2 regions of the Nocardia brasiliensis ATCC 700358 genome follow, and region 2 is predicted to be linked to the other one. Evidence: predicted binding sites of a transcription regulator. Region 2 holds the regulator's gene; the other holds the start of a gene.
The links. The regulator HspR, encoded in region 2, represses chaperone genes until heat shock. The targets are predictions, from matches to a motif close to ANNTGAGTNNNNNNNACTCANNT.
Positions count from the first base shown of each region.

Region 1: a site for HspR is predicted at 1,559-1,581, ahead of lon (endopeptidase La). Genes of this name have one in related genera too.

Region 1 covers NC_018681.1:9,363,663-9,367,910, forward strand. The annotation lists gene lon (endopeptidase La) at 1-1,480, opposite strand, end outside; gene O3I_RS41950 (dihydrofolate reductase family protein) at 1,697-2,263, opposite strand; gene O3I_RS41955 (hypothetical protein) at 2,492-3,025, shown strand; gene O3I_RS43290 (PrsW family intramembrane metalloprotease) at 3,022-4,098, shown strand; gene O3I_RS41965 (hypothetical protein) at 4,216-4,248, shown strand, end outside.
Region 2 covers NC_018681.1:9,008,940-9,013,187, forward strand. The annotation lists gene O3I_RS40350 (FAD-binding oxidoreductase) at 1-452, shown strand, start outside; gene O3I_RS40355 (FAD-binding oxidoreductase) at 467-1,249, shown strand; gene O3I_RS40360 (FAD-binding oxidoreductase) at 1,372-2,541, opposite strand; gene O3I_RS40365 (heat shock protein transcriptional repressor HspR) at 3,094-3,501, opposite strand; gene dnaJ (molecular chaperone DnaJ) at 3,501-4,248, opposite strand, start outside.

The sequences.
Region 1 (4,248 bases), 350 kb from region 2:
CGTCGGCGGTCAGCGCGTTGCGTTCCAGCTGCCGGGGCACCAGGAAGTCCCGCGCGATGGCGACCTTGTCGTCCTCGGTGTAACCGTCGACGGTGATCAGTTCCATCCGGTCCAGCAACGGGCCGGGGATGGTCTCCATCACGTTGGCCGTGGCGATGAACAGCACGTCGGACAGGTCCAGGTCCAGGTCGAGGTAGTGGTCGCGGAACGTGTGGTTCTGCGCCGGATCCAGCACCTCGAGCAGCGCGGCAGCCGGGTCGCCCCGGAAGTCCGAGCCGACCTTGTCGATCTCGTCCAGCAGGACAACGGGATTCATCGATCCCGCCTCCTTGATGGCACGCACGATCCGGCCGGGCAGCGCGCCGACGTAGGTGCGCCGGTGCCCGCGGATCTCGGCCTCGTCGCGCACGCCGCCGAGGGCGACCCGCACGAACTCGCGGCCCATGGCCCGCGCCACGGATTCGCCGAGCGAGGTCTTACCGACACCGGGCGGACCGACCAGCGCGAGCACCGCGCCGGAGCCACGCCCGCCGACGACCTCCAGCCCGCGGGCGGCCCGCCTCGACCGCACGGCCAGGTACTCGACCATCCGGTCCTTCACCTCGTCCAGGCCGTGGTGATCGGCGTCCAGGACCGCGCGGGCGGCCGAGACATCGGTGCTGTCCGTGGTTTTCACCGTCCACGGCAGTTCGAGCACGGTGTCCAGCCAGGTCCGGATCCAGCCGGATTCCGGGCTCTGATCGCTGGCCCGCTCCAGCCTGCCGACCTCGCGCAAGGCTTCCTCCCGCACGTTGCCGGGCAGGTCGGCCTGCTCGATCCGGGTGCGGTAGTCGTCGGCGCCGTCGGGTTCGTCCTCGCCGAGTTCCTTGCGGATCGCGTTGAGCTGCTGGCGCAGCAGGAACTCGCGCTGGCTCTTCTCCAGGCCCTCGCGGACGTCGTCACTGATCTTCTCGGTGACCTCGGCCTCGGCGATGTGGTCCTTGGTCCACTCGATCAGCGTGTGCAAACGCTGGGTGACGTCGGGGGTTTCGAGCAGTTCGCGCTTCTGATCGTTGGTCAGGTACGGCGCGTAGCCCGCGGTGTCGGCGATCGCGGACGGGTCGGTCAGCTGGTTGACCGCGTCGATGATCTGCCAGGCCTCGCGGCGCTGCAGCACCGAGACCACGAGCTTCTTGTATTCGGCGGCCAGCTCTTTGGTCCGGCCGTCCGCGGGCGATGTCTCGACTGGTTCGGCCTCGACCCACAGCGCGGCGCCCGGCCCGGTGACCCCGTGGCCGATCTTCGCGCGCCGTTCGGCCTTCAACACGGCCGCGGGCGCGCCGCCGCGCATCCGGCCGACCTGTTCGATGGTGGCGACCACGCCGTAGGAGGCATAGCCCTCGGTCAGGCGCGGCGCGAGCAGCACGGCGTCCGTCTTGGCGGCCCGCGCGGCATCGATCGCGGCCTGCGCCGATTCGTCCAGTTCGATGGGCACGACCATGCCCGGCAGCACGATCGGATCGGTCAGGAACAGCACCGGCAAGTTCTGAGGTGTAGTCACGTCTTCGACCCTTCCAAAAGTTGAGCGATACCAACTCAACCCCACCCCCACCCCCTTTGTTCCGCCCGAAGCCCCTGTTCGCTGACGGCGAAGACGACGGGGGCGTGGCGTCCCGGACCGGGTGCGGGTCTCACCCGGGTCCGAGGGGCGCGGGGGTCACGAACGCTGCGGCTCGAAGTGCAGGGCGATGATGCCGCAGTCGAAGGGGGTGGCGCCGACGGCGCGCAGGCGCTGGTAGGCGCCGGGGGCGAAGACCGGCAGGCCGGTGCCGATGGCGGTGGCGTTGACGAAGAGGTGGATTTCGTCGATGAGTTCCGCGGCGAGCAGGGCCGAGACCAGGGTGCCGCCGCCGTAGACGATCAGGTCGCCGCCGGGCTGGGACTTCAGGTCGTTGATGATCTTCGCCAGGTCACCGCCCGCCACCGTGGCGTTCTCCCAGGGGGATTCGGTGAGCGAGTTGGAGATGACGACCTTGGGGGTGTTGTTCATCCAGTCGATGGTTTCCTGGTCTTCGCCGTCCTCCGGGGTCCGGGAAGCCCAGGTGGGGATGAAGCCCTCGGCCAGGTTGCGGCCGAGCACGATGGTGTCGACCGGCTCCATGATCTTGGTGATGTAGGCGCCGACGTCGTTGGTCCAGGGGAACGTCATCCAGTCCATCTCGCCGTTCGGGCCCGCCATGTAGCCGTCGACGGTGGTCTGGACCTGGAGCTTGAGCTTGCGCATCGGATTTCCTTTCGAGGCCGGGCCCGGTGCGGGCCCGCTGTTCTGGTGTGCGTTCACAGTGCCGGAGGGGGCTTACGGATTGTTTACGGTTGTTTCCGATCTGCACGGTCCATGCGCGATACGCGGCTCGCGTCCCACCGAACCGGCCCGTCCTGCTCTATCGTTGATCCGGCTGCGCCGCAGGTCGGACGCGGTTTCTCGGTAACCCTGCGCCGAGGGGAGCACAGTATGACGGGATCGAGCCGCGACGGCAGACCGGCCGCGGTCGTGCTCGCGGTGGTCGCCGCGCTGATCGTGGTCCCGTCGGTGCTCGCCGCGCTCGTGCCGGTGCGGGAGACGACGCTGGCCGCCGACGCCGAGATCGCGCTCACCGCACCGGGGGAGGCGCCGGACACGATCGAATTCGGCGGCGTCGGCGGGTGGCAACGCCGCCCGACCGGCGACCAGACCACCGCGGTGCTGGTGGCGCCGAGCGGCGCGCGCCTGGCGGTCAGCGTGGTGGACGGCGTCACGGACTTTCCCGCCGCGGCCGCGTGGCGGTTACGGGTGCTCGGCGTGCAAGGCTTCGACGGTTCCTTCGACGGCGGAGAGATCAAGACGCCCAACGGGTTCGGCGGGCCGACCTGCCGCGGCACGGACCGCGCCGGGGTCTGCGCCGTCCTCGGCAACGACAACCTGGCCGTCACGCTCGTGCTGATCGGCGCGGACGCCACCCTGGCCGAGCTGACTCCGGTGGTCGAGACTCTGCGGGTGCGGCGATGAGCACGGCGGCCGCGACGCCGGGCACGCCGCTGCGGTGGTGGCGGCCGAGGTCGGCGCTGTTCTGGTCGTATTGGCTGATCGCGGTGCTCGGCCTGGCCGGGCTGCTCGCGCAACTGGCGCCGGTGCTGGCGCTGAACTGGCGCGACGTCCTGGTCGGACTGCCGTTCACGCTGGCCACCCTGGCCGTATTCGGTTGGCTGGTACTGCATTTGGATAGGCTCCGGGCCCGGCGACGGATCCGGACGCCGCTGCTGCTCGGCTTCCTCTGGGGCGCGCTGGCCGGCCCCGGCATCGCGATGTTCGCCAACGACCACAACATGCGGGTGATCCAGAACCTGGCGGGCGACGCGTTCGCCATCGACTGGCAGGCGCCGATCTCCGCGGCGATCGTGGAAGAGGCGGTGAAGGGCGTCGGCGTTTTCGCGGTGGCCTGCCTGGCCCGGCCGCTGCTGTACCGGCCCATGCACGGGCTGCTGCTCGGCGGCTGTACCGGTCTCGGATTCCAGGTGGTCGAGAACCTCACCTACGAGGCCAACGCCGGATTGCTGTCCGCACAGCATGATCCGGGTTACGCGGTGCTGGTCGGCATCGTACGGCTGCTCACCGGGGTCACCTCGCACTGGATGCTCACCGCGCTGGCCGGGATCGGCATCGTGCTGGCGGTGGCGCGCACGGACTGGCCGGCCGGGCGGCGCGCCCAGGCCTTCCTGCTGTTCTATCTGCTCGGCGCCGCACTGCATTTCGGCTGGGACGCACCGAGCCCCGCACACGTCCCGGTCGGCTCGATCCTGCTGCGCACGGTGCTGTACGTGCTGATCTTCGCCGCGGTCTACGCCTGGGTGCTGCACACCGAGCGGACCTGGTTCCGCGCGGTGGTGGACTGGGCGGTGGCCCGCGGGATCGCGCCGGCCGGTGAGCTGAGCACACTGGTCACCCGGCGCAGCAGGCGCAAGGCCCGCGCGGTGGAAAGGATGAGTGGTCAGCACAGCCGCGGGCTCCAGCTGCGGCGGCAACGTGTGCTGCTGGAGTGGGTGCAGGAAGCCGGTGCGAGCTCCGGCATCCGCGTGCCGTGACGTTGCCCTGCCGATAACCCCGGGCCGCGTTGACACTCGCTTCGGCGCAATGACAATGTTGGGGCCTTGATACCTCATACCGGCGGTTCCGCCGGTTCGGCCTAGGGAGATCCATCGATGAGTTCGCTCGCCGCTGGCGTGTTCATCGAT
Region 2 (4,248 bases):
TCGGCGGCCTGCACGTGGATCGGGAAAGCGGCCGCGATGTGCTGATGATCGGCGCGGGCACCGGCATCGCGCCGCTGCGCGCCCAGCTGATCGAGATGGGCCAGCGGGGCATCAATCCGCGGGTGCATTTCTTCATCGGCGGCCGCTACCCCTGCGATCTCTACGACGTGGAGAACATGTGGCAGCTCTCGCAGAGCAATCCGTGGCTCACCATCGTGCCGGTCTGCGAACAGAAGACCAATCCGTGGTGGTATCCACATCCGCCGCAGGAAGAGCCGTACGGCATGCATCGGCGGTTGATCGGTAACCTGGGCGCGGTGGTCGCGAGCTTCGGCGCGTGGGCGGACCGGCAGATCCAGATCGCCGGATCGGCGAAGATGATCGCGGATACCCGCCGGGCGTTGATCGCGGTCGGTACTCCGGAGCACATCATCAGCTCCGATCCTGTGTGATGAAGGAGGCCCCAATGGTGGGGGACCCTGGTGCGCGTGGCAACGGCGCACCGCAGCCGCCCGAGTGGACCGCGACGGTGGTCGGGCATCATCGAATCCGCCACGACCTGGCGGTGATTCGCTTGATCGGCGAGTTCGTCCCGTTCGTCGCGGGGCAGTCGGTCGAGGTGACGGTGCCGCAGCAACCGAGCATGCGGCGCAGGTTGTCTCCGGCGCTGCCGCCCTCGCTGGACGGCAAGCTGGAGTTCCACGTGCGCACCGTGCCGGGCGGCTGGTGCAGCGGTTCCATCGTGGCCGACACCAAAGCGGGCGACGAATGGAAGATCCGGGCGCCCCTCGGCGGTTTCACGGTCGACCCCGAGGGCGACGAGGTGGTGATGATCGCGGGCGGCACCGGACTCGCGCCGATGCGGGCGCAGATCCTGGACCTGGCCCGCGCGCCGGAACCGCCGCGCACCTATCTGTTCTTCGGCGGGCACTCCCCGCGTGAGCTCTACGCCTCCGACATGCTGTACCTGCTCGCCGATGAATTGCCTTGGCTCACGGTCATTCCCGTGGTGGAGAGCCCGGACGACCCGAGCTGGGTGGACGAGTGGTACGAGCACAGCCGCGTCGACATCGGCTTCCCGCCGGACGACATGCTGTTCGGCACGCTCGCCGAAGTGGTCGGCTCGCACGGCGCCTTCGAGAATCACCAGGTGCTGGTCTGCGGGTCGCCGCGGATGGTCAGCGCGACCGTCGACCGCCTGCTGGAAACCGGAACTCCGCCGGAGCTCATCCAATTCGAGGGTTTGTAACCCGGCTCGGGTTTGTCACCCGCCGAGCGCCCGGGAGACCGGAATCCGGCCGCGGTACTGGGCACGGCCGGATTCCGGATCGGTCCGGGATTACGGGAGGGGTCGAAATCCCGGACGGCCGGTCAGAACAGCGGGTCGTGGCGGATGTTCTTGGTGAGCGTCCCCGCGGCCATCAGGCGGAACTTGGTGGTCTGCACCATCGAGGGTGAACCGACGATCTGCACGTCCCGGTCGGCCCAGGCGCCGTAGCCGGAGACCACCTTGCCGATCTGTCCGGTCAACCGGGGCTCCAAACCGGTCCAGTTCGGCGCCAGCGCGCCGGAATCCTGGTACCACCAAGGGTTTTCCTCGTGTTCGGTCACCGGCGTCACGGTCAGCCAGCGGTTCGCGACGGCGAGGCTGTTGAGCGTGTCGAGATCGTAGAGGTCGCACGGATGGTGGCCGCCGACGAACAGGTGCACCTTCGGGTTGGTCCGGCGCTGCGCCATCGCCATCAACTGGGCGCGCAGCGGCGCGATACCGGTGCCGCAGCCGACCATCAGCATCTTGCGTTTCGCGTTGCGCGGGATGCCGAGCCCGCCGAGCGGCGCGCCGAGCAGCCACTTGTCGCCGATCGCGGTGTGGCCGACGATGGCCGAGCTGACCCAGCCGCCGAGCACGCTGCGAATGTGGAATTCGATCTCGCCGTTGGCATTTGCCGGCACGGCGGGCGACATATAGCGCCACATCCGGGGCCGCGACGGCACCTGCACGCTCATGTACTGGCCCGCGGCGTATTGCATCGGCTGGTCGAGCTGGAGCCGCACGATGGACAGATTACGCAGTACCGCACGGCTTTCCACGACGGTACCGGTCCAGACCGGCGGCGTGGTCTCCTTCTCCGCGGCGCCGATCATGGTGTCGCCGATGATCGTCAGGCCTTCGTCCCAGGCCCGGTCCACCTCGTCGGTCCACATCTCGGTGCCCGCGTAGAGCCGCATCGCGGTCTTCAGCGAGTTGGCGACCGCGGCGTAATGCTCGCGCTGCACACCGTATTTGCGATGGTCGCGCCCGAGCTGGGCGAGGAAGGGCAACAGCTTGTTCGGCTCCTCGAGCCGGTCCAGCGCGTAGCCGATGGCCTTGACAAGGCGATCACGCTGTGCGTCCATGGCTGCCGGGAAGAAATCGCGGGCTTGGGGGTAGTCGGTGAAGAGGATCGAATAGAACGATCTCGCTAATTTCTCCTGCCCCCCTTCCTCCGCAGCAACCGCCTTGAACGTCGTTCTGATCAAAGCGACAGTCCGCGAATCCATTTGTGTCACAACCCCATTTCGCACTCGAACACAAAGCTGTGCCGGCGAGTGAGGTGCTGCGGGACACTCGTCAGCAGCCGTTGCCAAGGAGTGTATGCGAGGTTTGCCAGCTACGGAATCCTCCGTTTAAACATCAAGCGTGTAATTCCCCTGAAACGAGGATCCGCAGCGTGAAACGCCGAGCAAACAGACTGAAAGACCGTAAAAACAGGTGAAATCGGTCACAGACACACTGAATTTGCAAGGCCCACTTTGAAAAACTCGGGCCTGGAGCGATCACGCGGCAACTTCTGGACAGTCCGTTGGTCACCCGAGCAGACACCGGGCACGGCGGGACCGCGGGGGTCGGCGGCGAAATTCGGCGCGGAGCAGGACCGCGCGGATCGAATACGCGAAGCGCTGCCGCACACCGGCTCTCGGCTTACCTTTGGCAAACCTTGCGAACGATGCTCCCGCAACGCCGTCGGGCCCCCTGACCTCGGAACACGAATTGTGTGCCGGGACAAGGGGCCCGATGGTTAGCCAGCCGTATTCAGCGTTGTTGCGCGAGATCTAGCTTCCGCGACGATTACGGGGCTGCCACACCACCAGCGCGGTACTGCGTTGCGGCGGCGAGAGATCGGGCCGGTAGCCCGCCCGCAGCCGATCCAGCTCGGCCGCCAGCTCGGCGACGCGCTGTTGCAGTTCCTCGACCTGATTGGTGAGCTCGATGATGCGCTTGATGCCCGCCAGGTTGACGCCCTCGTCCTGGGACAACCGCTGCACCTCGCGCAGCAGTTCGACGTCCCTGGTCGAGTAGCGTCGCCCGCCACCCGAAGTACGTTGTGGCGTAACCAGTCCCAGTCGGTCATAGGTGCGCAGCGTCTGCGCGTGCATGCCCGCCAGTTGAGCCGCCACCGAGATCATGAAGAACTCGGCTCGTGACGCCCCACCGGACGCCCGCTTCGGATCATTGGACATCAAGCACCTGCCCATCCTGCCCGTGGATCGAATCCGCTGGCCTTTTCCGCGTCCGCGTAGCGCCGCAGCGCCTCGGCCGCGTTGTCATCCAACTTCTGCGGCACCGCGACCTTGACGGTGACCAGCAGGTCACCGGCGCCGCCGCCGCGCTTGGGCACGCCCCGGCCGCGCACCCGTAGGATGCGGCCGTCCGCGGTGCCGGGCGGCACCTTGACACCGACGCGCCCCTCCAGTGTCGGCACGGAAACCGTTGTGCCGAGCACCAATTCGTTGTAACTGACCGGCAACACCAGGGTCAGGTCGTCGCCGTTGCGGCCGAAGACCTTGTCCTGGCTGACGTGCACGCTGACGAACAGATCGCCCGACGGCGCGCCGCGCAACCCGGCCTCGCCCTGACCGGCGAGCCGAATCCGCTGGCCGTCACTGACACCCGGCGGGATCCGCACCGTGATGGTCCGAGTCCGGTTCTGGATGCCGCTGCCATGGCAGTCGACGCACGGGTCGTCGATGATCGAGCCGGTGCCCCGGCAGTCATCGCACGGCTCGCTGAAACCGAAGGCGCCCTGGTTGCGGCTGATGATGCCGGTTCCGTTGCAGTGCGGGCAGACCCGAGGGCTGGTGCCCGGCTTGGCACCGCTGCCGTGACAGGTGGTGCACGGCGACGGACTGGTCATCCGCAGCGGAACGGTGACGCCCTGCGCGGCCTCCCGGAAACCGAGGGTCGTCTCGGTCTCCACGTCGGCCCCG